2 linked regions of the Tistrella bauzanensis genome follow. The protein of the gene in region 1 binds, or shares a complex with, the protein of each later gene. Links are inferred from orthologs where the notes say so. Each region holds a gene or a part of one and is shown on either strand. Other genes may lie near its edges.

Region 1 (9,384 bases):
CGGCAAAGGCGCATTTCGCATCCAACTGGGCGCCGGTCGCGGCCTTGGCCCGGGTGCTGCGACCCGATCTGGTGGTGCATACCGGCGATGTCACCGTCGATGGCGCCGATATGGCCGAGGACATGGCCCATTGCCGCGCGCTGATGGACGGGCTGGGGCTGGACTGGCTGGCGGTGCCCGGCAATCATGATGTCGGCAGCGAAAACCCCGACCATCACCAGGCGGTGAATGACGAACGGCTGGCGCGCTGGGACGCCCATTTCGGCCCCGATCGCTGGCTGCGCGAGGCCGGCCGCTGGCTGTTGCTGGGCGTGGACGCCATGCTGATGGGATCGGGCCATGCGCGCGAGGCCGAACAGGCCGCCTGGGTCGAGACCGTGCTGGCGCGTGCCCTGGCCGAGGCGCGGCCGGTGGCGCTGTTCCTGCACAAGCCACTGTTCCTGAACGACCCGGACGAAGAGGATCGCGGCTACTGGACGGTGCCCGGCGCCGCCCGCGCGCCCTATCTGGCGGCGATCCGCGCCGGCACCATCCGGCTGGTGGCCAGCGGCCATCTGCACACCGCCCGGATCATCCGCCGCGACGACACCGTCTATGCCTTCGGCGCCTCATCGGGCTTCATCGTCGACAAGCTGGCCCCCGCCGACCTGCCCGGTGAAAAGCGCCTGGGCGCCACCCTGCACATCCTGGGCGATGACGGTTCGGTCGAGAGCCGGTTGCTCACACCCGAAGGGCTCGATACCTTCGTGATCGACGACGTCGCCCACGAGGTCTATCCGCCGCATCGCTGACGGATCATCCGACATCCGGTCGATCATCAGGCCTCCGGCGCTGGTGTTCGGCGGCACGTCGCCCCATATCCAGGGCTTACGGCGTCGGGGCGGGCGGCATCGGGGCAGGCTCCGCCCCGGCCGCCCGATCCGGCGGCGCCGACCCGTGCCGCACCACCCGCGAGGACCAGATGGCCGATACCGAACTTGGAAACGCACTCGACCTGCTCGACGACCTGATCGCCCGCGCCAAACGCGCCGGTGCCGACAGCGCCGATGCGCTCAGGATCGACGGCAAGGCCCTGTCGGTGCAGCGCCGGCTGGGCAAGATCGAGGAACTGACCCGGTCGGATGGCGGCGATCTGGGCCTGCGGGTGCTGGTCGGGCGCCGGCAGGCGATCGTCTCCACCGCCGATCTGCGGCCCGAAAGCCTGGATGCCCTGGCCGAACGCGCCGTCGCCATGGCCAATGCCGTGCCCGAAGACCGGTTCGCCGGCCTGGCCGACCCCGACCAGATCGCCCGCGACATCCCGGCGCTGGACATCTATGACCCCACCGAGTTCACCGCCGAACAGCTTCTGGGCTGGGCCGAGACCTGCGAGGAGGCCGCCCGTGCCGTGCCGGGGGTGACCAATTCCGAGGGCGCCAGCGCCTCGCAATCCCATATGATGATCGCCCTCGCCGCCTCGAACGGTTTCCGCGGCGCCTATCGCACCAGCCGCTTCACCGTCGGCGCCAGCACCATCGCGGGCGAGGGGCTGAACATGGTGCGCGGCCATGACTACACCTCGAAGCGCTTCGTCGAAGATCTCGACGACATCGCCACCGTCGGCCGCACCGCCGGCGAGCGCACGGTTGAGCGCATGTCGCCGCGCCGGCCCAAAACCGCGCGGGTGCCGGTGATCTTCGACCGCCGGGTGTCGCGGGTGATGGTCAGCGCCATCGCCTCGGCGGTCAACGGCGCCGCGGTCGCGCGCGGCACCAGCTTCCTGAAGGACCGCATGGGCGAGAAGATCGCCAGCGACGCCTTCACCATCATCGACGACCCGTTCCGCCACCGCGCCCCCGCCTCTCACCCCTTCGACGGCGAGGGCATCGCCGGCGGCACGCTGACCGTGGTCGAGGGCGGCGTGCTGAAAAGCTGGCTGCTCGATTGCCGCTCCGCCCGCCAGCTTGGCCTGAAGACCACCGGCCATGCCGCACGCGGGGCCGGATCGGCGCCAAGCCCGGCATCGAGCAATCTGTATCTGGCACCGGGCGAGATCAGCCGCGCCGACCTGATCCGCGAGATCGGCACCGGGCTGCTGGTCGACGAACTGATGGGATCGGGCGTCAATATCGTCACCGGCGATTTCAGCCAGGGTGTCGCCGGCTTCTGGATCGAGAATGGCGAGATCGCCTATCCGGTCAACGAGATCACCGTCGCCGGCCGGTTTCAGGATATGCTGATGTCGATCCGCCCGGCATCGGACCTGGAATTCCGCAGCGGCACCGATGCGCCGTCGCTGGCGGTGGAGGGGTTGACCGTCGCCGGCGCCTGAGCCACACCGATGCATGACCCGAACACCAATGCATAACCCGGGCAGACCAACCGCCGGAGGGAGACAGCCCGCTTCATGACCGACAGCCTGCACGCCCTGCCGGAAGGCAGCCTGAGCCCCGATCTGCTGGACGACCGCATGCTGCTGGAGCGCGCCCTGCGCACCGGCGGCCGTATCGCCATGGAAGCGTTCTGCAAATCGCCGGTCAACTGGGACAAGGGCGGCGACAACCCGGTCAGCGAGGTCGACATCGCGGTCGACACCGTGCTGCGCGACCACCTGCTGCACGCCCGCCCCGGCTATGGCTGGCTGTCGGAGGAAAGCGTCGCCCATCTGTCGGAACGCGCCCGGCCGCGGGTGTGGGTGGTCGACCCGATCGACGGCACCCGCGCCTTTCTGGACGGCCGGCCGGAATTCACCATCTCGGTGGCGCTGGTCGAAGCCGGCCGGCCGGTGCTGGCGCAGGTGTTCAACCCGGCCACGGGCGAGTTCTTCGAGGCCGCCGCCGGCACCGGCTTCCGGATGAACGGCGCCGCCTGCCGGGTGGCGTCGGAGGCCGACCCGATGGCGGCACGGCTGCTGGTCTCGCGCCGGGAATTGCAGGAAAAGCGCTGGGGGCCGGGGCTGGACGGCAGCGCCGTCATCGCGCTGGGCTCGATCGCCTATAAGCTGGCGCTGGTCGCGGCCGGGCGTTTCGACGCGGCGGTGTCGCTGCGCCCCAAGAACGACTGGGACATCGCCGCCGCCGATCTGATGATCGCCGAGGCCGGCGGCCGGATGACCGATGCCCTGGGCCGCGATCTGGTCTATGCCCGACCCGACAGCACCGAGCACCCGTCGCTGATCGCCGCCAACCCCGCCCTGCATGCGGCGCTGATGATACGGCTTGGCAGCGATCCGGCTGGCACCGTCGCCGTGGCTGGCGTAGAACCGCTGGATTGAGGATCGGCCGTCTGGCCTTGAACCTGCACTGGCCTTGAACCTGCATCCGCCGCATCACCGCCTTCAACGGAACCCACCGCACCCCATGTCGCGTCGCCGGAAGTCATCGCCCCTGCCCGCCGGTGCCCCCACCAGCAAGGCGCTGGTCGCGCGCCTGTCGCGGGAGCATCTGAAGCCCTATTGGCGGCGGATCGCACTGGCGGTGGTGGCGATGGTGGTCACCGCCGCCGCCACCGCCGCCAATGCCTGGCTGATGCAGCCGGTGCTGGATGACGTGTTCCTGAAGCGCGACGAAACCATGCTGCTGCTGGTGCCGGCCGCCGTGCTGGCGCTGGCCGCGATCAACGGCTTCGCCACCTATGTCGAGCGGGTGCTGATGGAGCGCCTGGGCACGCGCGTGGTCGCCGATCTTCAGCACCGGATGTACAGCCGACTGATGAGCGCCGACCTCGCCTTCTTCCACCAGACCGGCGCCGGGCGGCTGATCGCGCGCTTCACCCATGACGTGCAACTGGTGCGCAAATCCGCCGCCGCCGCCATGACCAGTCTGGCCAAGGAAAGCCTGACCGTGATCTTCCTGGTCGGGCTGATGTTCTGGCAGGACTGGCTGCTGGCGATCATCGCCTTCGTGGTGTTCCCGATCGCCATTCTGCCCATCTCCAGGCTGGGCCGGCGGATGCGCAAGGTGTCGGATCGCGCGCAGGATCAGGTGGGGCGGCTGACCGGCATCCTTGAGGAAACCTTCCTGGGCGCCCGCCACGTCAAGGCCTATGGCATGGAGGCCTATGAAGGCCGCCGCATGGGCCGCACGGTCGAGGAGATCTATCGCCTGACCGGCAAGGCCGAGCGCATCCGTGCCGCCGCCTCGCCGATCATGGAAACCCTGGGCGGTGTCGCCGTGGGGCTGGTGATCTTCTATGGCGGCGCGCAGGTGGTGGCGGGCGAAACCACGCCCGGCGCCTTCTTCTCGTTCGTCACCGCCCTGCTGATGGCCTATCGCCCGGCCAAGACGCTCGCCAATCTGAACGCCAATCTTCAAGAGGGGCTGGCCGCCGCCCACCGGGTGTTCGAGCTGATCGACATGCCGGTGCGCATCACCGACGCCCCCGGCGCCCGGCCGCTGACCGAGTTGACCGGCGGCCCGGTGCGCGGTGCCATCCGGTTCGAGGATGCCCGCTTCACCTATGGCGAGGGCGCGCCGGCACTCGACGGCCTGACGCTCGACGTGCCGGCCGGCCGGCGGGTGGCGCTGGTGGGCGCCTCCGGCGCCGGAAAATCCACCGTCATCAACCTGATCCCGCGCTTCTACGACCTGGATGGCGGCCGGCTGACCATCGACGGCGCCGATATCCGCGCCGTCACCCTGTCGTCGCTGCGCGCCGCCATCGCCCTGGTCTCGCAGGAGGTGACGCTGTTCAACGACACGGTCGCCGCCAATATCCGCTATGGCCGCACCGATGCCAGCGATGCCGAGGTCGAGGCCGCCGCCCGCGATGCCGCCGCCCATGACTTCATCACCCGGCTGCCGCAGGGCTATGACACCCTGGTCGGCGAGCATGGATCCAACCTGTCGGGTGGCCAGCGGCAGCGGATTTCCATCGCCCGTGCCATGCTGAAGAACGCCCCGATCCTGCTGCTCGACGAAGCGACATCGGCGCTGGATACCGAAAGCGAACGCGCGGTGCAGGACGCGCTGGCCCGGCTGATGGCCGGCCGCACCGTGCTGGTCGTCGCCCACCGGCTGTCGACGATCATCGATGCCGATCTGATCTGCGTGATGGATCGCGGCCGGGTGATCGAACAGGGCAGCCACAGCGAGCTGATCGCCGCCGGCGGCGCCTATGCCCGGCTGCACGCGCTGCAATTCGCCGATCATGGCGACGCCGCCGAACCAGCGGCCGCCGACAGCTCCACCGCCTCACCCCCAGCGCCGGGCCGCTGACCCGATGGCCGGGCTGATCAAACGCTGGCTGAAAAGCGAAACCGCGCAGCGCCTCGCCTGCCGGCTGGCCGCCGCCTATATCCGGCTGGCCCATGCCACCGGCCGCTTTCAGGTGATCGGCGCCGGCCCCGCCAATGCCCATTGGGACAATGGCCAGCCGTTCATTCTGGCCTTCTGGCATGGCCGGCTGCTGATGATGCCCTATGTCTGGCGGGCGGGGGTGCCGATGAACATGCTGATCAGCCAGCATCGCGACGGCCGGCTGATCGCCGACACCATCGCCCATTTCGGCCTGGGATCGATCGCCGGATCATCGTCGAAGGGCGGTGCCGCGGCCCTGCGCCAGATGGTCAAGGCGATCCGCGCCGGCCAATATGCCGGCGTCACCCCCGACGGGCCGCGCGGCCCCCGCCAGCGCGCCAGCGGCGGCATCGCCAGCATCGCCAAATTGGCGGGCGTGCCGGTGATCCCGGCGGCGGTGGGCCTGCGCCGCAGGCGCCTGCTGGGCACCTGGGACCGGTTCATGGTGCCGATGCCGTTCAGCCGCGGCGTGTTCATCTGGGGCGAGCCCATCCATGTCGCCCGCGATGCCGATGCCGCGGCACTCGACCACGCCCGTCAGGCGATCGAGGATGAATTGAACCGGATCACCGCCGAGGCCGACCGCCTGACCGGGCATGAGCCGCTGCCCCTGCCACCGCCGCCATCCGCGCAGGATGCCGCGCCATGACCGGGGCCGGCATCGCCCTGGGCGTCTATCGCGGCATCGCCCGGATCGGCGCGCCGCTGGTCGCCCGGCATCTGGACCGCCGCCGCCGCCAGGGCCGCGAGCATGACAGCCGCTGGCCGGAACGGCTGGGCCATGCCGGCCTGCCCCGGCCCGATGGCCGGCTGATCTGGCTGCATGGCGCCAGCGTCGGCGAAAGCCTGTCGCTGCTGCCGCTGATCGACCGCCTGCGCGCCGCCATGTCAAGCCCGGCCGTCCACTTCCTGGTCACCACCGGCACCGTCACATCGGCCCGGCTGATGGCCGACCGGCTGGGCCCCGGCGCGCTGCACCAGTTCGCGCCCGTCGACACCCCCCAGGCGGTCGACCGGTTCCTGACCCACTGGCGCCCCGATGCCGCCCTGTTCGTGGAAAGCGAGATCTGGCCCAACCTGCTCGACGGGCTGGACCGGCGCCAGATCCCCCGCGCCCTGGTCAATGCCCGGATGTCGGCGACCTCTGCCCGGCGCTGGGTGGCGATGCCGGGGCTGGCCCGGCGGCTGATCGGCGGCTTCCGGCCGCTGCTGGCCCAGGATGACGACAGCGCCGCCCGGTTTCAGGCCGTGCTGGGCCGCCCGGTCGCGGCCCCCGGCAATCTGAAGGACGCGGCCGAGCCGCTGCCGGCCGATCCGGTGGTGCTGGACGCGCTGGTGGCCGCCATCGCCGGCCGGCCGGTCTGGCTGGCCGCCAGCACCCATCCGGGCGAGGAAGCGCTGGTTCTGGCCGCAGCCCTTCGCCTGCGCGCCGCCTATCCCGATCTGCTGACCGTGATCGTGCCCCGCCATCCCGAGCGGGGCGCCGCCATCGCCGCCGAGGCCGAGGCCGCCGGCTTCACCGTCACCCGCCGCGCCACCAGCGCGCTGCCCGATGCCGCGACCGATCTGTATCTCGCCGATACATTGGGCGAGTTGGGGGTTTTTTTCCGCGCAATCGCCATCACGTTTATAGGAGGCTCGCTTGTGCCGGTGGGCGGGCATAACCTGCTGGAACCGGCGCGGCTGGGCGCTGCCATCCTGACCGGCCCGCATCTGGGCAATTTCGCCAGCCTCGCCGCCCGCTTCCGGACCGCCGGCGCCATGCTGGTGGTGGCCGATGCGGCCGGGTTGGCCGATGCGGTGGCCCGCCTGCTGGCCGATCCGGCGGCACGCAACGATCTGGCCGCGGCAGCGGGCAGCGTCGCCGCCGAAGGCTCCGCCGGGCTTGCCCGGATCGTGGCGGCGGTTCTGCCGCTGGTCGATCCGGCCACAGCCGCCCCCGCGGCATCAGGAGAGGTCTCGTGAAGGCACCGGAATTCTGGGGACGCGACCCAACCACGCTCGACCGCCTGTTGATCGCGGCGCTGGCGCCGCTGACCCTGATCTTCCGTCTGGCGGGCAGCATCCGCCGGCTGGCGGTGCGCCCGGCCAATGCCGGGGTGCCGGTGCTGTGCGTGGGCAACCTCACCGCCGGCGGCGCCGGCAAGACCCCCACCGCCCTGGCCATCGCCGACCGGCTGCGCGCCCGCGGCCGCCGGCCGCATGTGGTGCTGCGCGGCTATGGCGGCAGCGTTCGCGGCCCCACCCTGGTCGACCCCATCGCCCACCGCGCCGATCAGGTCGGCGACGAGGCGCTGCTGATCGCCCGCCGCCTGCCGACCTGGGTGGCGCGCGACCGGGTGGCCGGCGCGCGCGCCGCCGCCGCCGCCGGCGCCGATATCGTCATTCTGGATGATGGCTTCCAGAACCCCGCGATCATCAAGGATCTGTCGCTGATCGTGGTCGATGGCGGCTATGGCTTCGGCAATGGCCGGGTGATGCCGGCAGGCCCCTTGCGCGAACCGCTGGCCCAGGGGCTGGCGCGCGCCGATGGCGTGGTGGTGGTGGGCGAAGACAGCGTCGATGTCGCCGCCCGCCTGCCCTTCGACCGGCCGGTGCTGCGCGCCGTCACCGTGCCCGGCCCCGAAACCCGCCGGCTGCGCAACCGCAAGGTCGTGGCCTTCGCCGGCATCGGCCGGCCTGAGAAGTTCTTCGACACGCTGCGCGCCATCGGCTGCCGCATCGCCGGCAGTTGGTCCTTTCCCGACCACCACCCCTATGCCCCCGATGAAATCGCCCGGCTGGTGGAAGTGGCGCATCGCATGGATGCCGTGCTCGTCACCACCGAAAAGGATCTGGTGCGCCTGCCCCCCGAAGCCCGCGATCTGGTCGACTACCTGACCATCAGCCTGGAATGGCTGGATGCCGACCCGCTCGACCGTCTGCTCGACCGCATCGACCCGCGCAGCCCCCGCCCCGACCCGGCCCCCGGCCGGCCCTCGGTGCTCGATGGCCATGCCGGGCGCGAGGATGGCCACGGACGCCGCAGATGACCGCTTCCGACCACAAACCCACCGCAACCGGCAGCCCCGGCGCGACCAACAGCCCTGCGACCACCACGCCGGCCTATGAGACCCCGCCGATGACCCCGCGCCGCTGGCTGGAAAGCCTGGGCGCGCGCGCGGCCTTCGGCTTCGCCCGCATGATCGGCCTGGAACGGGCCTCGGCCACCGGCGCCTGGCTCGCCCGCACCATCGGGCCGCGGATCAAGGTCAGCCGCATCGCCCGCCGCAACATCGCCCGCGCCTTCCCCGATCTCGACGCACCGGCAATCGAGGCCATCCTGCGCGGCATGTGGGACAATCTGGGCCGCACCGCCTTTGAAGTGGTGCATCTCGACCGCTTCGACTGCACCGGCGCCGACCCCGACCGGGTGGAGGTGATCGGCGGCGAGCATGTGTTCACCGTCCGCGACGACAACCGCCCCGGCATCTTCGTCTCTGGCCATTTCGGCAACTGGGAACTGGCCTCTCTGGTCGCCACGCAACAGGGTATCGAACTCACCCAGGTCTATCGCGCCGCCAACGACACCGCCGTCGAACAACTCATCCAGGCCTCGCGCCACCGCGCCGGCGGCGCCACCGATTTCCTGCCCAAAGGTGCCCGCACCGCCCGCGAGATCATCAAGCGCCTCAAGGCCGGCGGCCATCTGGCGCTGCTGATCGACCAGAAACTCAACACCGGCACCGCCCTGCCGTTCTTCGGCCGCGACGCCATGTCGACCACCGCCCACACCGAATTCGCCGTCCGCTTCAACGCGCCACTGGTCACCGCCCGCGTCGAACGCCTGCACGGCCCCCGCTTCCGCGTGATCATCGACCCCCCCATCGAACCAACCCCCCTGCCCGGCGAAACCCCCGACCAGACCGCCGACCGCCTGGCCCGGCTGGTCAACACCCGCCTGGAAAACTGGATCCGCGCCCGCCCCGATCTGTGGTTCTGGGTCCATAAACGCTGGCCGGACTGATCCGGGCCGGCGACGGAGGACGCGGGCGGGGGGCAGGACGCGGGACGAAGCGGGAAGAGGCACGGGGGCCGAAGGCCCCCGTGGGCCCCCTGGGTTTTGGGG
Region 2 (16,837 bases), on another replicon or contig:
AAGGCTGAGGCGCGCATTCAGGCGCTGCGCCGCCGGTGCCGCGGCGAACCACGCTTCCGACCCGGCCAGGGCCTGCGCGATCCGGCCGGGACTGGCGCGCAGATGGCCGGCGATTTCGGCCGCCCGATACAATCCCGCCTGTGATGGCGCCGGCATCGGCCGTTTCTGGAGTGCCTGACGACTGATCGCCAGCCGTGCGGCCACCTCGGCCAGACTGACCAGATCGGGCTTCACCTCGCGCAGCCGGCTGCCGGTCGGCAGCGCCGGCAGAATCTGCGCCACGGTGGCCGCGATCACCGCCTCGCCGTCGCGGCCCCGACGGCGGAAGGCGAAGCCGATCATGCCGGGTGCGCCAAGACCCGCCACCGCATCATCGCAGCCGGCCTCGAAGACGGCATCAAGGATGTCGGCCTCAGGGGCGGCATCGGCCGGCAGCGAGAAGACCAGATCAAATTCGAAGACGGTGTCATCGGTCATGGCTCATGGCTCCGAGATCAAACAACCTTTGGCTTTTCGGATCAATTGACGGGCGTGATCCGCCGGCTGCCTTGGTGTACTCCACACCGACATCCTGCAGAATACGCCACCACGACAATCATTCGCCATATTGGCCGGGCACATCACATAGCCCCAGGCGTGAGCACTTCGCCCTTTTGCTGTATGGATCTGCCAACCTGATGCTTCAAGGACGCATAGAGCTGCTTCAATGTCCTTAATCGGGGTGATGTGGTCTGTTTGACATATGACGCCCATTTAAAAAGTTGTCAATAGACAACTTTCGTTGGATCCCGCCGGCCTGCCGCCAGGCATGCTTACGGGGCGATATATCATGCGCGGGTCATCGCGTAAGACGCTGGAATATCGTATGCTGCATCCATCATAACGCTCGGCGCCGGCTGCCGCGGATGTCCTCTAAAATGAAACACATATCCATTACATGTTTCATTGAAACAGATGTTGCGCCCCCATTTTCAACGGCCTAGCATCATCCCGGCACCTGTTCCCCGCCGCTCTCCTGCTCCGGATGATGACCCATGTCGGACCGACCCTCGCCCGTATCCGAAGCCCCGCTGCGCCGCAACCGCGCGACCTCTCATGTCCTGCACCGCCATACCGGCGATGTCCTGCCGGTGGCGGTGGGCGGCGAGGGGTGCTGGCTGATCGATGCCGAGGGGCGGCGATATCTGGATGCCTCCGGCGGTGCCGCGGTGTCGTGTCTGGGGCATGGCAACCGGCGGGTGCGCGACGCGATCATGGCCCAGCTCGACAAGGTTGCCTTCGCCCATACCGGCTTCTTCACCAACGAGCCGATGGAACGGCTGGCCGAGATGCTGGTCGAGGGCGCGCCAGAGGGCATCGGCCGGGCCTGTTTCGTCTCGGGCGGGTCCGAGGCGATCGAGAGCGCGCTGAAGATCGCCCGGCAATATGCGGTCGAGCGCGGCGATCTGGCACGCACACGGGTGATCGCGCGGCGCCAGAGCTATCATGGCAACACCCTCGGCGCCCTGTCGGCGACCGGCAATACCGGCCGGCGGCGGCCCTTCCTGCCCTGGGTGATCGATGATGTGGTGCATGTCTCACCCTGCTATGCCTGGCGGCATCGCGCGGCAGACGAAACCGACATCGCCTATGGTCAGCGGTTGGCGGCGGAATTCGAGCACCAGTTGCGGGTGCTGGGCCCTGAGACGGTGCTGGCCTTCGTGGCCGAGCCGGTGGTGGGGGCGACCCTTGGCGCGGTGCCGGCGGTCGAGGGGTATTTCAAGGCGATCCGTCAGATCTGCGACCGCCATGGCGTGCTGCTGATTCTGGACGAGGTGATGTGCGGCATGGGCCGTACCGGCTATCTGTATGCCTGTGAGGCCGATGGCGTGGCGCCCGACATGATCGCCATGGCCAAGGGTCTGGGGGCGGGTTATCAGCCGATCGGCGCGGTGCTGGTGTCGGATGCGATCGCCGATGTGGTGCTGCATGGCCGGCTGGGGCTGATGACCGGTCACACCTATATGGGCCATCCGGTTGCATGCGCCGCATCGCTGGCGGTGCAGGAGGTGATCCGCGACGACGGGTTGGTGGCGCGTGTGCGTGGCCTGGACGCGACGTTCGAGGGCTTGTTGCGCGACGGTCTGGGCGCGCGGCCCGAGGTCGGCGATATCCGTGGCCGCGGTTTCTTCCGCGGCATCGAACTGGTGGCCGACCGGGCGAGCAAGCGGCCGTTTCCCGCCACGGCCGGGCTGGCGAAGCGGATCAAGGCGGCGGCCTTCGATCTGGGCCTGATCTGCTATCCGGGCAATGGCACCGCCGATGGCATCGATGGCGATCATATCCTGCTGGCGCCGCCCTTCATCGCCACCGAGGACGAACTGGCCCTGGCGGTGGAGCGGCTGGGCCAGGCGATCGACCGGGCGATGGCCGATGCCGGCCTGCGCGCCGCATGACGGCCCCCGACGCCCCGGACCCTGAAGCCCGCGATCCCGACACTGTGCTGGCGCGGATCGCCGGTGCGCTGGATGATCTGAGCCCGCAACTGCGCCGGGCTGCCCGCCATCTGCTCGACCATCCCGACCGGGTGGCCGTGGTGTCGATGCGCCGGCTGGCCGACGAGGCCGGGGTGGTGCCGGCCAGCTTCGTGCGGCTGGCCGAGCGGCTGGGCTTTGCCGGTTTCACCGATCTGGCGGCGGTGTTCCGGGCGCGGCTGGTGGCGGCCGGCGCCGGCGGCTATGCCGATCGCGCGCGGCGCCTGCACCGGATTGCCGCCCCCGGAGAGCCGGCGGCGCTGATCGCCGGATATCTGGCCGCCGACCGCGCCAATCTTGATCGCACCCTGAGCGATGACAGGGTGCCGGCGCTGGCGGCCGCGGCAACCGCCCTGGCCGGTGCCCGCCGGGTGGTGGTGGTGGGGCAGCGCAAATGCCATGTGCTGGGCTTCTATCTGGCCTATGCGCTGGATCTGGTGCGGCCGGGGGTGGTGCTGGCCGGCGACGCGGCCGGCCTGCTGCCGGATGCGCTGCGCGGGCTGGGCGCCGGCGACGTGCTGGTGGCGGTGACCATCGCCCGCTATGCCCGCAGCACCCGCGACGCCGCGGTGTTCGCCGCCGGGGCCGGCGCCACGGTGATCGCCATCACCGACAGCCCCGATGCGCCGGTGGCGGCCTATGCCGGCCATGTGCTGACCATGGCCCATGACGGGCCGGGCGTGTTCCGCTCGTTGACCGGCGGGCTGGCGCTGTCTCAGGCCCTGGTCGGGCTGGTGGCGGTGGCGGGCGGCACGGCGGCCGATGATCGCGTGGCGGCGGCCGAAGCCCATCTCGATGGATTCCGCACATTTGTCGATGGCGGCGCGCAATGGCCGGTCGGCCGGCGGCGTATGCGGCGCAATGATCGTTCAACCGCAGGGCCTGCTGGAAATCAAGGGCAGACAAGCCCTGAATGATGATGGATGATCGGTCGACAGCACTGCCCCGGCTGTCGCCGGTGGCCGATCATCGCGCCCACTCCCGAATTGAAGAGGCAAGCCCAGGGATGACCGACGCACCCGCCGTGCCCCCGGCTGCGGAGCCGTCCAGCCCATCGACGCCGGCAGAGCCGGCGGCCGAACCGGTGTTGCTGGCCGTGGCGCCCAACGGTGCCCGGCGCGGCCATGGCGATCATCCACGTCTGCCGGTGGGGCCGGCCGAACTGGCGGATGTGGCGGTCCGGGCCGCCGATGCCGGTGCCGCGATGATCCATCTGCATGTGCGTGACGACAATGGCCGCCACAGCCTTAACCCCGACCGGTATCGTGCGGCGGTTGCGGCGGTCGAGGATGCGGTGGGTGACCGGCTGCTGATCCAGGCGACCAGCGAGGCGGCAGGCATCTATCGGGCGCCGGACCAGATTGCGGCGATGCGGGCGCTGATGCCGGGCTTCTGTTCGCTGGCTTTGCGGGAGTTCCTGCCGCCGATCGACAAGGGAGCCGCCGACCCTGTGGCTGAAGCCGCCTTGCAGGGATTGCTTGAGGATCTGGGCGCGGCCGGCTGTGGCTGGCAATGGATTCTGTACGACGCGGCCGATGTCTATCGTCTGGCGCGACTGCGCGACCGGGGTGTGCTGCCGGCGATGGGCGGGGCGCTGGCCCTGGCGGGCGGCGCCGCACCAGTGCTGTATGTTCTGGGACGCTATGCCCCCGGCGGTGGCCGGGTGGGCGAACTGGTCGGCTATCTGGCCGCCCAGTCGGATACCGGCTTCGATGACCCGTGGATGGTGTGCGCCTTCGGTGCCGCCGAGCTTGCGGCAACCGGCGCCGCGGTGGCACTGGGCGGACATGCCCGGCTGGGGTTCGAGAACAACATGAACCTGAAGAATGGCCGGACGGCGCCCGACAATGCGGCGCTGATCACCCAGGCTGTGGCGGTGGCCGATGCCCTGGGCCGGCCGCTGGCCGATGCCGCGGCGGCACGCCGCATCTTCGGCCTGGCCTGAACCGGGCCAGCCTGAATCTGGTCTGGCCTGAATCCGGCCATGGCCGGATCGCACCTTGCCCATCGTCATCGGGTCGGGCTGCGTGTATCAGGGGATAACAGTGACTTATGAAAGGGAGAGCGATGTTTGTTCGTAAATCAGCCCTCGCGGCCAGTGTTCTTGCCGGTGGCATGGCGTTGGGCGGCGGCCAGGCCCTGGCTGCCACCGACATCCTGATCGGCGGCGGCGCCGTTACCGGTGTCTATTATCAGGTGGCGTTGCAGGCCTGCGCGATCATCAACAAGCAGGCGGCCGACAAGCTGAACTGCGTCGGCCGCCCGGCGCTGGGTTCGGTGTTCAACGTCAATGCCGTCAGCCGTGGCCTGCTCGATTTCGGCGTGGCCCAGTCCGACGCCAATTACAACGCCTGGAACGGCGCCGCCGACTGGGACGGCAAGAAGGTCGAGAACCTGCGCAGCGTGTTCTCGGTGCATCCCGAAACCGTGCTGCTGGTGACCCGCAAGGACACCGGCATCAAGTCGGTCGACGACCTGAAGGGCAAGTCGGTCAATATCGGCAACCCCGGCTCGGGTCAGCGCGGTAACGCCATGGACGTGCTGGAGATGTATGGCCTGGACCCTGAGAAGGATCTGAACGCCCAGGGCTTGCAGCAGGGCGAGGCCTCGCGCGCGCTGGTCGACCAGAAGGTCGATGCCTTCTTCTACACCGTCGGCAATCCGTCGGCGGCGATCGAGGATCCGGCGAATTCGACCCAGATCGATCTGGTCGACATCAACTCGGATGCGATCAAGAAGTTCGTCGAGGAGCGGCCCTATTACGTGATGACCACCATCCCCGCCGGCACCTATCGCGGTGTCGACGAGCCGACCGAGACCTATGCGGTCAAGGCGACGATGGTGACCAGCTCGGATGTGTCGGAAGAGACGGTCTACAACTTCGTGAAGACCTTCTTCGACAATTTCGATGCCTTCAAGGCGTCGAACGCGGCGTTCAAGGATCTTGATCCCAAGTCGATGCTCGACGGTCTGACCGCGCCGCTGCATCCTGGTGCCGAGACGTACTTCAAGGAAAAGGGCTGGATGTAATCGCCAGCCCGGCAGGCGTGCGGCCCGGTGGGGGACCGGGCCGCACGCCTGCCATTCGTTCTGAACCACGGACTTGATGACCAAGGGCGAGAGGGGGGGCCGATGGCCACATCCGGAGCGGGAGGGCGCAAGACGCCCGCAGGCGGCATGTCAGGGGCAGGCCCGGCACAGGATCCGGATCTCGACGTCGGCGACACCGCCGCGGCAGAGGCGCTGGTCGCCCAGGTCGAGGCCGGTGCCCGCCACCCGGACAGCCGGATGATGCGCTGGCTGATCGTGGCGGTCTGCCTGGGCTGGTCGGCGTTCCAGTTGTACATCGCCTATGTGCCCTTCGACCAGTTCCTGGCCCGGGTGTTTCACCTGACCTTCGCCCTGGTGCTGACCTTCCTGTGCTACCCCGCCTATCGCGATCCCCATGGCCGGCTGGCGAAGCTTCTGGAGCCCCTGTCCGGCGGCCCCGGCTCCGCCACCCGCAAGGTGCCGTTCTATGATCTGGTGCTGCTGGCGGCCTCGATGGTGGCCGTGCTGTACCTGTGGTGGGATTACCAGAACATCGTGATGCGCGCCGGTCTGCCGCTGGAACGCGATGTCTGGTTCGGTATCGCCGCGATCGTGCTGCTGTTGGAAGCGGCGCGGCGCACATTGGGGCCGGCGCTGGCGATCCTTGCCATCGTCTTCCTGATCTATTGCGTCGTCGGGCCCTGGATGCCGGGCATCATCCGCCATCAGGGCGTGCCGCTCGATTTCCTGATGACCGACATGTATCTCAGCGACACCGGCATCTTCGGGGTGCCGATCGGGGTGTCGGTCAGCTTCGTGTTCCTGTTCGTGCTGTTCGGTGCCCTGCTCGACCGGGCCGGGGCCGGCAAGTACTTCATCGACGTGGCGTTCTCGCTGCTGGGCCATCTGCGCGGCGGTCCCGCCAAGGCCGCCGTGGTGGCATCGGGCCTGACCGGACTGGTCTCGGGTTCGTCGATCGCCAACACCGTCACCACCGGCACCTTCACCATTCCGCTGATGAAGAAGGTGGGGCTGCCGGCCTACAAGGCCGGCGCGGTCGAAGTCGCGGCCTCGACCAACGGCCAGCTGATGCCGCCGGTGATGGGGGCCGCCGCCTTCATCATGGCCGAAATCCTGGGCATTCCCTATCTGGACGTGGTGCGTGCGGCCCTGATCCCGGCGGTGATCTCGTATCTGGCGCTGGTCTATGTGGTGCATCTGGAAGCCTGCAAGCTGGACCTGAAGCCGGTACCGAAATCGGAGCTGCCGCGCTTCCGCCAGACCTTCGTCGCCGGTATCCACTTTCTGGTGCCGGTGGTGGTGCTGGTCTATTACCTGGTGGTGCTGCAGCGCTCGGCGACCCTGTCGGTGCTGCTGGCGATCGAGGCAATGGCGGTGATCATGCTGATCCAGCGGCCGATCATCGCCTGGCTGACCCGCGACCGCGACCAGCCGGTGGGGCCGCAACTGCGCGACGGCTTTATCCAGGGCCTGGACGACATCTTCCAGGGCCTGGTGATGGGCGCGCGCAACATGGTGTCGGTGGGCGTGGCCACGGCCGCGGCCGGCATCATCGTCGGTGCCGTCACCATCACCGGCCTTGTCGGCCGGTTCGTGACGCTGATCGACGTGATCAGCTTCGGCAATATCTATCTGATGCTGGTGCTGACGGCGATCACCTCGATCATCCTGGGCATGGGGCTGCCGACCACCGCCAACTACATCATCATGGCCACGCTGACCGCGCCGGTGATCGTGCAGCTGGGCGGCGATGCCGGGCTGGTGTTCCCGCTGATTGCGGCGCATCTGTTCGTGTTCTATTTCGGCATCCTGGCCGACGACACGCCCCCGGTGGGGTTGGCTGCCTATGCGGCGGCGGCGATCGCCAAGGCCGATCCGATCAAGACCGGCATTCAGGGCTTCACCTATGATATGCGGACCGCGATCCTGCCGTTCATCTTCCTGTTCAACACCGATCTGCTGATGGTGTCGGGGGTGGATGACGCGGGCCGGGCGATCTGGATCGACGACCCGATCCATCTGATCTGGATCTCGATCTGCGCGCTGGCGGCGATGTTCGCCTTTGCAGCCGGTGTGCAGGGCTGGTTCGGCCGGGCCTGCCTGTGGTGGGAGCGTCTGGCGCTGTTCGCCATCGCCTTCCTGATGTTCCGGCCGGGCTTCGTGGCACCCTATATCCCGGTGCTGGACCGGCTGGCGGTGCAGGCGATCGCGCTGGGGCTGTTCGTGCTGTTCTATCTCTATCAACGGCGCACGGCCGGTCCGACCCGGCCGGCGAAACTGATACCGGGGCGTTGATCCGGTCAGCCGCGGGTCCAGCCCGGTCGACAATGAAAACCCCCGCCGGTGATGCCACCGGCGGGGGTTTTCCGTCGATCGGTGACGGTCACGGCTCAGGCGGCGGCGATTTCCGTGCCGCCGACGGTCAGGCCGTCGATGCGCAGGGTCGGCTGACCCACGCCGACCGGCACCCACTGGCCGTCCTTGCCGCAGGAGCCGATGCCGGCATCCATCGCCATGTCGTTGCCGATCATCGACACCCGCTTCAGCACATCGGGGCCGTTGCCGATCAGGGTGGCGCCCTTCACCGGCCGGGTGATCCTGCCATCCTCGATCAGATAGGCGACCGAGGCCGAGAAGGTGAACTTGCCCGAGGTGATGTCGACCTGACCGCCGCCGAATTCCTTGGCATAGAGCCCGCGCTTCACCGAGCCCAGGATTTCGGCCGGATCCTTGTCACCGCCCAGCATATAGGTGTTGGTCATCCGCGGCAGCGGCTGGTGGGCATAGCTTTCGCGGCGGCCATTGCCGGTGGCGGTGGTGCCCATCAGGCGGGCATTCATCCGGTCCTGCATATAGCCCTTCAGGATACCGTCCTCGATCAGCACGGTGCGCGACGAGGGTGTGCCCTCATCGTCGATGGTGATCGATCCGCGCCGGCCCGCGATGGTGCCGTCATCGACCACGGTCACGCCGGGGGCGGCCACCCGCTCGCCGATCAGGCCCGAGAAGGCCGACAGCTTGCGGCGGTTGAAATCGCCTTCCAGCCCGTGGCCGATGGCCTCGTGCAGCAGGATGCCGGGCCAGCCCGGGCCCAGCACCACGGTCATCTCGCCGGCGGGGGCGGGGGCCGCTTCCAGGTTCACCAGCGCCTGGGCGAGGGCGTCTTCAACCAGCGCCTGCCAGCGTTCGGGTGCGACCCAGGTGGTATAGCCGGCGCGGCCGCCGGCGCCGGCTGAACCGCTTTCCTGGCGGTCGCCCTCGCCGACCAGCAGCGAGACCCCGATGCGCACCAGCGGCCGCACGTCGCGCGCGGAACTGCCATCGGGCCTCAGGATCTCGACCACCTGCCAGTTGGCTGACAATGTGGCGCTGACCTGACGCACCCGGTTGTCGCGTGCGCGTGCCCAGGCATCGATTTCCGCCAGCAGCGCCACCTTGTCGGCGAAAGGCATCACGTCCAGCGGGTTGCCGGGCTGGTAGAGGGCCGGGCCCGGCTTTGCCGGCGCTAGGTCGAGCGTGCCGCCATGACCGTGCAGCACCGCACCGACGGTTTCGGCGGCGCGATCCAGCGCCGCGTCGTCGATCTGGCTGGCATGGGCATAGGCGACGGTATCGCCGGCGACGGCGCGCATGCCGAAACCCTGGACGGTGTCGAAACTGGCCGAGCGCAGATGGCCGTCGTCGAAGCCCAGCACTTCGGACTGACGGTATTCAAGGAACAGTTCACCATCATCGGCCCCGCGCAGCGCGTCGGCGACCCGGCGTTCGAGCCGGCTGCGATCCAGCGCACCCGAGGCGAAGAAGGGATCGGCGGGGGCGGCGGTTGCGTGATCGGGCATGGTGGCGCCTTCATGTCTGAGGAGCGGGGCAGGGGGCGGAGCCCGTGGCCGGTCGGCCGGCCGGTGGTGGACCGGCTGCGGCTGGTGCCGCGGACCGCGGATCCAGTGTGACACGGTGCCCCTGCGGCATTCCATCGCAATGGAAGCTGCACAGGGACTGATCATGGTATATATAGCGGGCGACGGGCAGTTATAAGGACCGCCGGATCGCGGCCGGCAGCCATTCTGCCGGTCGGGCCGGATACGGGTCCGACGGCCCGGAACGGTAGCCTGCGACCCGCGTTCAAGGCACATGCGACGAGTTGTCGCATTCTTGGATCATGCGGGTCGTTCCAGCCTAAAGGCAGCAAGACCGCGGGGTTCCGGCCGTGGTCGGGCCGCGGCAGACGCGTCTGCGCACGGCTTGTGAGCCGCAGGGTCGTGGTGTAGGTTTGGCCGCGTCGTGCGGCAAAATGTCCCGCACGGGCGACGTGAGGACGTGGTCGAACGCCGTCCGGCAAAGAAGACGGGCGGAGCCATTCCGCAGGGGGAAGGCCGAGAATGAGGTCGAAATTTCATATTCTTTCGCTGTTCGCGGCGGTGGCTGCCCTGATCGGGACCGCCAGCGCGGCGTTCGCCGACGGACGGGCAGAGCCTTGGCAGCTGAACTTTCAGGCGCCGGCAACGCCTGTGATGGAACAGGTCGTCAATCTGCACGACATCCTGCTCTATATCTCCTTTGCCGTGTCGATCTTCGTGCTGGCGCTGCTGATCGTCGTGGTCCTGCGCTTTAACCGGAAGTCGAATCCCACCCCATCCAAGCGCTCGCATCACACGATGCTTGAAGTCGCCTGGACGGTAGCGCCGATCCTGATCCTGGTGGTCATCGCCATTCCCTCGTTCCGTCTGATCTATTTCGAGGACAAGGTGGAAGAGGCGGACCTCACCATCAAGGCGGTCGGCCATCAGTGGTACTGGTCTTACGAGTACCCCGATAACGGCAATTTCGGCTTTGTCAGCAACATGATCGAAGAGGCCGACCTGCCTGAGGGCGGTCATCGCCTGCTGGAAGTCGACAACCGCGTGGTCGTGCCGGTGGGCCAGACCGTGCGTCTGCTGATCACCAGCGAGGACGTGCTGCACAGCTTCGCGATGCCGTCCTTCGGTGTGAAGATGGATGCCGTGCCGGGTCGCCTCAACGAAACCTGGTTCCGCGTGGAAAAGCCGGGCGTGTATTACGGTCAATGCTCTGAAATCTGCGGCATCCGCCACGGTTTCATGCCGATCGTGATCGAAGCCCGCGCCGAGGGCGAGTTCAATAACTGGGTGACCGAAGCTCAGGGCAAGTTCGCCCGTGTCGACCAGGGCGGCGACGTCCGGGTCGCGCTGGCGAGCCGGTAACGCTCCGCGTCATCTGACAACAAGAGGGATTGGTCATGGCACACGCGGGCGCACACGACGCTCACGGCGCGCACCATCCGACGGGCTGGAAGCGGTGGGTCTTCTCGACCAACCACAAGGACATCGGCGTGATGTACCTTGTGTTCGCGGTGATCGCGGGCCTGATCGGCGGTTTCTTCTCGATGCTGATCCGCGCGGAGCTGCAAACTCCGGGCGATCAGATCTTCGGCGGCGACTATCAGTTCTATAACGTGGTCATCACCGCGCATGGCCTGATCATGATCTTCTTCGTGGTCATGCCCGCGCTGATCGGCGGCTTCGGCAATTTCTTCGTGCCGCTGATGATCGGGGCGCCGGACATGGCGTTCCCGCGGATGAACAACATCTCGTTCTGGCTGCTGCCGCCGTCCTTCGCCCTGCTGATCAGCTCGGCCTTCGTCGATGGCGGTGCCGGCACCGGCTGGACGATCTATCCGCCCTTGTCGGGCAGCGTCTCCCATGGCGGGGCCGCGGTCGATATGGCGATCTTCTCGCTGCATCTGTCGGGTGCCGCGTCGATCCTGGGCGCGATCAACTTCATCGTCACCATCCTGAACATGCGCGCGCCGGGCATGACCCTGCACAAGATGCCGCTGTTCGCGTGGTCGATGCTGGTCACCGCCTTTCTGCTGGTGCTGTCGCTGCCGGTTCTGGCCGGCGCCATCACCATGCTGCTGACCGACCGCAATTTCGGCACCGCCTTCTTCGACCCGGCCAAGGGTGGCGACCCGATCCTGTTCCAGCATCTGTTCTGGTTCTTCGGTCACCCTGAAGTCTACATCATGATCCTGCCGGGCTTCGGCATCATCAGCCACGTGATCTCCACCTTCGCCCGCAAGCCGATCTTCGGCTATCTGGGCATGGCCTATGCCATGGTCGCGATCGGCGTGGTCGGCTTCGTGGTGTGGGCGCATCATATGTTCACTGTCGGTCTCGACGTGGACACCCGCGCCTATTTCACGGCGGCCACGATGGTCATCGCGGTTCCCACCGGCATCAAGATCTTCTCGTGGATCGCCACCGCCTGGGGCGGCTCCATCGAGTTCAAGACCCCGATGCTGTTCGCCATGGGCTTCATCTTCCTGTTCACGGTTGGCGGCGTCACCGGCGTGGTGCTGTCGAATGCCGGCGTCGACACCGTGCTGCACGACACCTATTACGTGGTGGCCCATTTCCACTACGTGCTGTCGCTGGGCGCGCTGTTCGCGATCTTCGCGGGCTTCTATTACTGGATCGGCAAGATGTCGGGCCGCCAGTATCCTGAGACCCTGGGCAAGATCCACTTCTGGCTGACCTTCATCGGTGTGAACCTCACCTTCTTCCCGATGCACTTCCTGGGCCTGGCCGGCATGCCGCGCCGTATCCCGGACTATCCGGATGTGTATGCGGGCTGGAACCATGTGGCCTCGATGGGGGCTTACATCTCGGGCTTCGCCGCACTGTTCTTCGTCTTCGTGGTGTTCCGCACCCTGACGGCGGGCCAGAAATGCGCCGACAGCCCGTGGGGCGAGGGTGCCACCACCCTTGAATGGACGGTGACATCGCCGCCGCCCTTCCACACCTTCGAGGACGGCCTGCCGCGGGTGAAATAAGCCCGCCTGTGCCAGACCCGGCTTGTCCGGTCCGCAGATGGCAGCCCATGCCGCCTGCGGACCGGAGCCGTCCCACTTGGGCGCCCGTCGGGCCAGCGCCGGGGCCGTGACCACATCGCCTTGGTTGGCGGGCTCGCGGCTCCTGCTCTGTTCCGAGGCCCTTCGCATCGTCCCGACCGTCGGGACGTCGGCGACGCAAGCTTGTCCCCCGCGTCGCGTCCTGATCATCCGAGGCCAAAGCTCGTGACCGATACCGTCTACAGCTCCAGCGCGTCTTCCGCCGGGCATGCCGCCCCGCAAACGGTGGATCCGGGTGTCGACGACTTCATCGCCCTGTTGAAGCCGCGGGTGATGTCGCTGGTGGTGTTCACAGGCGCTGTGGGCATCTTCCTTGCGCCGGGGCAGTTGCACCCGGTGCTGGCCTTCGTGGCGCTGCTGTGCATCGCGGTCGGGGCCGGCGCCTCGGGTGCCATCAACATGTGGTACGACCGCGATATCGACGCGGTGATGACCCGCACCGCCGACCGCCCGATCCCGGCGGGCCGGATGGAGCCTGAAACCGCGCTCGCCTTCGGTGTGACCCTGGCGGTGGCCTCGGTGGTGGTGATGGGGCTGGCGGTGAACCCGGTGGCGGGGGCGCTTCTGGCGTTGACCATCGGCTTCTATATCTTCATCTACACCATGTGGCTGAAGCGTTCGACGCCGCAGAACATCGTGATCGGCGGCGCCGCCGGTGCCTTCCCGCCGATGGTGGGCTGGGCCGCTGTCTCGGGTGATGTCTCGCTGGGCGGGCTGGTGCTGTTCGCGCTGATCTTCATGTGGACCCCGCCGCATTTCTGGGCGCTGGCGCTGTATCGCGATGGCGACTATGCCCGCGCCGGCGTGCCGATGCTGCCGGTGGTGGCCGGCCGGCGCGAGACCAAGAAGCAGATCCTGATCTATACCGTGGCCCTGTTGCCGCTGTCGGTGACGCCCTGGCTGATCGGCATGGCCAGCGTCTGGTATGCGGTCGCGGCCGGCGGGCTCAGCCTGATGTTCCTGGGGCACGCGCTGCGCGTGGCGCGAAGCGAGGGTGATGCGGCGCCCAAGGCGATGTTCCGGTTCTCGATCCTGTATCTGTTCGCCCAGTTCGCCCTGATGGTTGCCGACAAGGCGCTGGGCCTTGGGGTGTGGTCATGAGCAAGGCCGCCAAGCCGCCTGTGGCCGGGGTGACGCCACCGATGACGTCGGATGAATACGATCCGCAGCGCGCGATCGTGACCGGTCACACCGACCCGGGATCGCCCGAGGCGCAGGCGCGGATGAAACGCATGCGCCAGCGCAACTGGGCCTTGTTCATCCTGCTATGGGCGATGGTGGCGCTGTTCTTCGCCATCACCATCGCGAAAATGAGTTGAGCGGAAGCCGGGGCAGAAGATGACCGACCGCGATCCGGAGATGGGAAAAAAGGCCACCGCCAGCGATGGCGACCGCCGGCTGCGCCGCGCGAAGCGACGCACCCTGGCTGGCGTATTCGTCATGCTGGGCGGCATGAGCGTTCTGACCGCCTATTCCTCGACCATCTACAACCTGTTCTGTCAGGTCACCGGCTATGGCGGCACCACCCAGATTTCGGGTGGCGGCGACGTGCCGGTGCTCGACCGCGAAATGACCGTGCGGTTCAACGCCGACACCGCCCGCGGCATGCCCTGGGGCTTCTTTCCTGAGCAGCGCGAGGTGGTGGTGAAGGTGGGGGAACGCCGGCTGGCCTTCTACAAGGCGGTGAACAACAGCGACCGGCCGGTTCTGGGGCAGGCGGCATACAATGTCACGCCGCAGAAAATGGGCCTGTATTTCGACAAGATCGACTGCTTCTGCTTCACCGAGCAGCTGCTAATGCCGGGGCAGTCGGTCGATATGCCGGTCAGCTTCTATATCGACCCCAAGATGGCCGATGACCGGAATGTCGAGGAGGTGCGGACGGTGACGCTGTCCTATACTTTCTTCGATCTGGGCGAGGACGGGCTGCAGAGCTATCTGGAGCGCACCGGCCAGACCCTCGACAAGCTTGCGGCGGCGGCGGGGACTGTGTCCGCCGACACCGCGCGGAGCCGGGAGAGCGGCCGTCCCGCCGGCGGCTGATGCTTACCGGCCCCTAGGGATGGAAACGCACGCGCGCCGCGCCGGTTCTGCTGGCGCGGGCATGGAACTGCCCCTGACCGGGATGGACCCGGACTGCGGGTCAATGGTTATGGTTCGCCCGCGCCGGGCAGAGACGGACGGACCGCGTCCGCGCATACCGGCCGACAAGAGGTCATGCGGCAGCGGCCTTGAGGAGAGTGAAGATGAGCGAAGCACACGCTGCGCACACCAAAGTGCACGAGTACCATCTGGTCGATCCGAGCCCGTGGCCCTTCCTCGGCGCCATGTCCGGACTGATCCTCGCCTCTGGCGGCGTCATGTACATGCACGGCAATTCGATCGGCGGCATCGTGCTGACGATCGGCTTCCTGGCGGTGCTGGGTGTCATGGCCGGCTGGTGGCGGGACGTGATCAAGGAGTCGGTGCATGAGAAGGCCCATACCGGCGTGGTCCAGATCGGGCTGCGCATGGGCATGGTGCTGTTCATCGCCTCGGAGGTGATGTTCTTCGTCGCCTTCTTCTGGGCCTATTTCAACGCCTCGCTGTTCCCGACCGAGGCTGTCGGCGGTGTCTGGCCGCCAGAGGGCATCGAGACCTTCGACCCCTGGCATCTGCCGCTGATGAACACCACCATCCTGTTGCTGTCGGGCACCACGCTGACCTGGGCGCATCATGCGCTGCGCGATGGCGACAACCGCACCACCGTGCAGATGCTGGCGGTCACCGTCGGCCTCGGCCTGTTCTTCTCGTGCGTGCAGGCCTATGAATACAGCCATGCCGCCTTCGCCTTCACCGATGGCGTCTATGCCTCGACCTTCTACATGGCGACCGGCTTCCACGGCTTCCACGTCATCGTCGGCACCATCTTTCTGGCGGTTTGCCTGCGGCGCGCGATGCTGAACCAGTTCAGCGCCACTAAGCATATCGGCTTCGAGGCGGCGGCCTGGTACTGGCACTTCGTCGACGTGGTGTGGCTGTTCCTGTTCGTCTCGATCTATGTCTGGGGCCAGTAATGCCTGACCGGCCCGAGGGTCCGGCATGGCCGGCGGTGTCGCCGCTGGCCGCCGGCCTTGGGTGCCGTTGTCCACGCTGCGGCGAGGGGCGCCTGTTCAGGGGGCTTCTCGCCGTTCGCGCGTCCTGCGACCGCTGCGGGCTGGACCTGCAATCGGTGGCGAGTGACGACGGCCCCGCCGCTTTCGTGATCCTGATCGTGGGCTTCATCCTGATGGCGCTGGTGCTGTGGGTGGAGCTGACCTGGGCGCCGCCGATGTGGCTGCACCTGCTGCTGTGGCTGCCGCTGACGGTGGTGCTGTCGGTGGGGCTGCTGCGACCGATGAAAGCCTGGATGATCGCCCAGCAATACCGCCATCGCGTGGCCGGGCTCGGCCGCGAGGACGACGATACCGAGGACTGACCCGCCCCCATGTCGACCAAACGACCCACCATCGCCCGGCGCAATGCCGCCGCCAAGCGCCAGGCCGCGGCGAAGCGCCACACGCGTGAGCAGCGCCCGGCCCAGGGGCAGGCCACTCTGCCTCCGAAGGGCGCCGCGCCGCAGAAAGCCGGCGGCGCGGCCAAGGCCGGGGCGTCCGCGAAGGCCGGGGCATCCGCGAAGACCGGGGCGCCCGCGAATGGCGGCGGTGCCGGGCACGGCGGCATCCGCCGCAAGGACGGACCGCTGCTGCTGGTGCTGGTGATCATCGCTGTTGCGATCATGGCCGGGCTCGGCGTGTGGCAGGTGCAGCGCCTGGCCTGGAAGACCGATCTGATCGAGACCCGCCAGGCACAGCTTGCAGCAGACCCGGTGCCGCTGCCGGTGTTCGCCGACGATGCGACGCCCGAGGCCTTGCAGGCCTGGGCATTCCGGCGGGTGGAGATGACCGGGCGGTTCCTGCACGACAAGGAACTGTATCAGGCGGCGAAATCGCTGAACGGCAATAGCGGCTATCACATCCTGACGCCGTTCGAGCGCACCGACCTTCCCGGCGGCACCGAACAGACCGTGCTGGTCAGCCGCGGCTGGGTGCCGCTGGACAACAAGACGCCGGAAACCCGTGCGGCCGGCCAGATCGAGGGCATCACCCGGGTTACCGGTATCGCCCGGGTTCCGGCAACCGCCTGGATCGTGCCCGACAATCGGCCGAGCGAGAATTTCTGGTTTACGATCGACCTGAAGCTGATGGGTGATTTCGTCGACCACAAGCTGGCGCCGATCTATGTCGAGGCCGATGACACCCCGGTGCCGGGCGATCTGCCGCGCGGTGGCCAGACCCGGTCCGAGATGCCCAATGATCATCTGCAA

The links.
Region 2: the proteins of IEW15_RS23150 (region 1) and tldD are in contact, whole or in part, in a solved structure (PDB 5NJ9), measured with the Escherichia coli proteins. The link is inferred for Tistrella bauzanensis from one-to-one orthologs.

What each region holds. Positions count from the first base shown.
Region 1 is NZ_BMDZ01000095.1:547-9,930, forward strand. The notes cover bases 173-3,136. They hold IEW15_RS23150 (TldD/PmbA family protein), read left to right. Parts: upstream 173-961; coding sequence 962-2,311; downstream 2,312-3,136. Other genes in these bases: IEW15_RS23145 (metallophosphoesterase family protein), read left to right, coding at 173-791; IEW15_RS23155 (3'(2'),5'-bisphosphate nucleotidase CysQ), read left to right, coding at 2,387-3,136. Outside these bases: more of IEW15_RS23145, read left to right, coding at 1-172; more of IEW15_RS23155, read left to right, coding at 3,137-3,253; lipid A export permease/ATP-binding protein MsbA, read left to right, coding at 3,339-5,195; IEW15_RS23165 (lysophospholipid acyltransferase family protein), read left to right, coding at 5,200-5,925; IEW15_RS23170 (3-deoxy-D-manno-octulosonic acid transferase), read left to right, coding at 5,922-7,241; lpxK (tetraacyldisaccharide 4'-kinase), read left to right, coding at 7,238-8,308; IEW15_RS23180 (lysophospholipid acyltransferase family protein), read left to right, coding at 8,305-9,282.
Region 2 is NZ_BMDZ01000034.1:6,571-23,407, forward strand. What follows is about bases 7,180-10,128. They hold tldD (metalloprotease TldD), read right to left. Parts: upstream 9,404-10,128; coding sequence 7,955-9,403; downstream 7,180-7,954. Other genes in these bases: IEW15_RS14380 (TRAP transporter permease), read left to right, coding at 7,180-7,859; coxB (cytochrome c oxidase subunit II), read left to right, coding at 9,983-10,128. Also shown: IEW15_RS14355 (hypothetical protein), read right to left, coding at 1-477; IEW15_RS14360 (aspartate aminotransferase family protein), read left to right, coding at 1,035-2,435; IEW15_RS14365 (MurR/RpiR family transcriptional regulator), read left to right, coding at 2,432-3,430; IEW15_RS14370 (BKACE family enzyme), read left to right, coding at 3,520-4,458; IEW15_RS14375 (TAXI family TRAP transporter solute-binding subunit), read left to right, coding at 4,581-5,543; more of IEW15_RS14380, read left to right, coding at 5,646-7,179; more of coxB, read left to right, coding at 10,129-10,783; ctaD (cytochrome c oxidase subunit I), read left to right, coding at 10,819-12,414; cyoE (heme o synthase), read left to right, coding at 12,658-13,593; IEW15_RS14405 (hypothetical protein), read left to right, coding at 13,590-13,811; IEW15_RS14410 (cytochrome c oxidase assembly protein), read left to right, coding at 13,831-14,535; IEW15_RS14415 (cytochrome c oxidase subunit 3), read left to right, coding at 14,739-15,548; IEW15_RS26370 (DUF983 domain-containing protein), read left to right, coding at 15,548-15,949; IEW15_RS14425 (SURF1 family protein), read left to right, coding at 15,959-16,837. UniProt on the Escherichia coli protein: Metalloprotease involved in CcdA degradation. Suppresses the inhibitory activity of the carbon storage regulator (CsrA).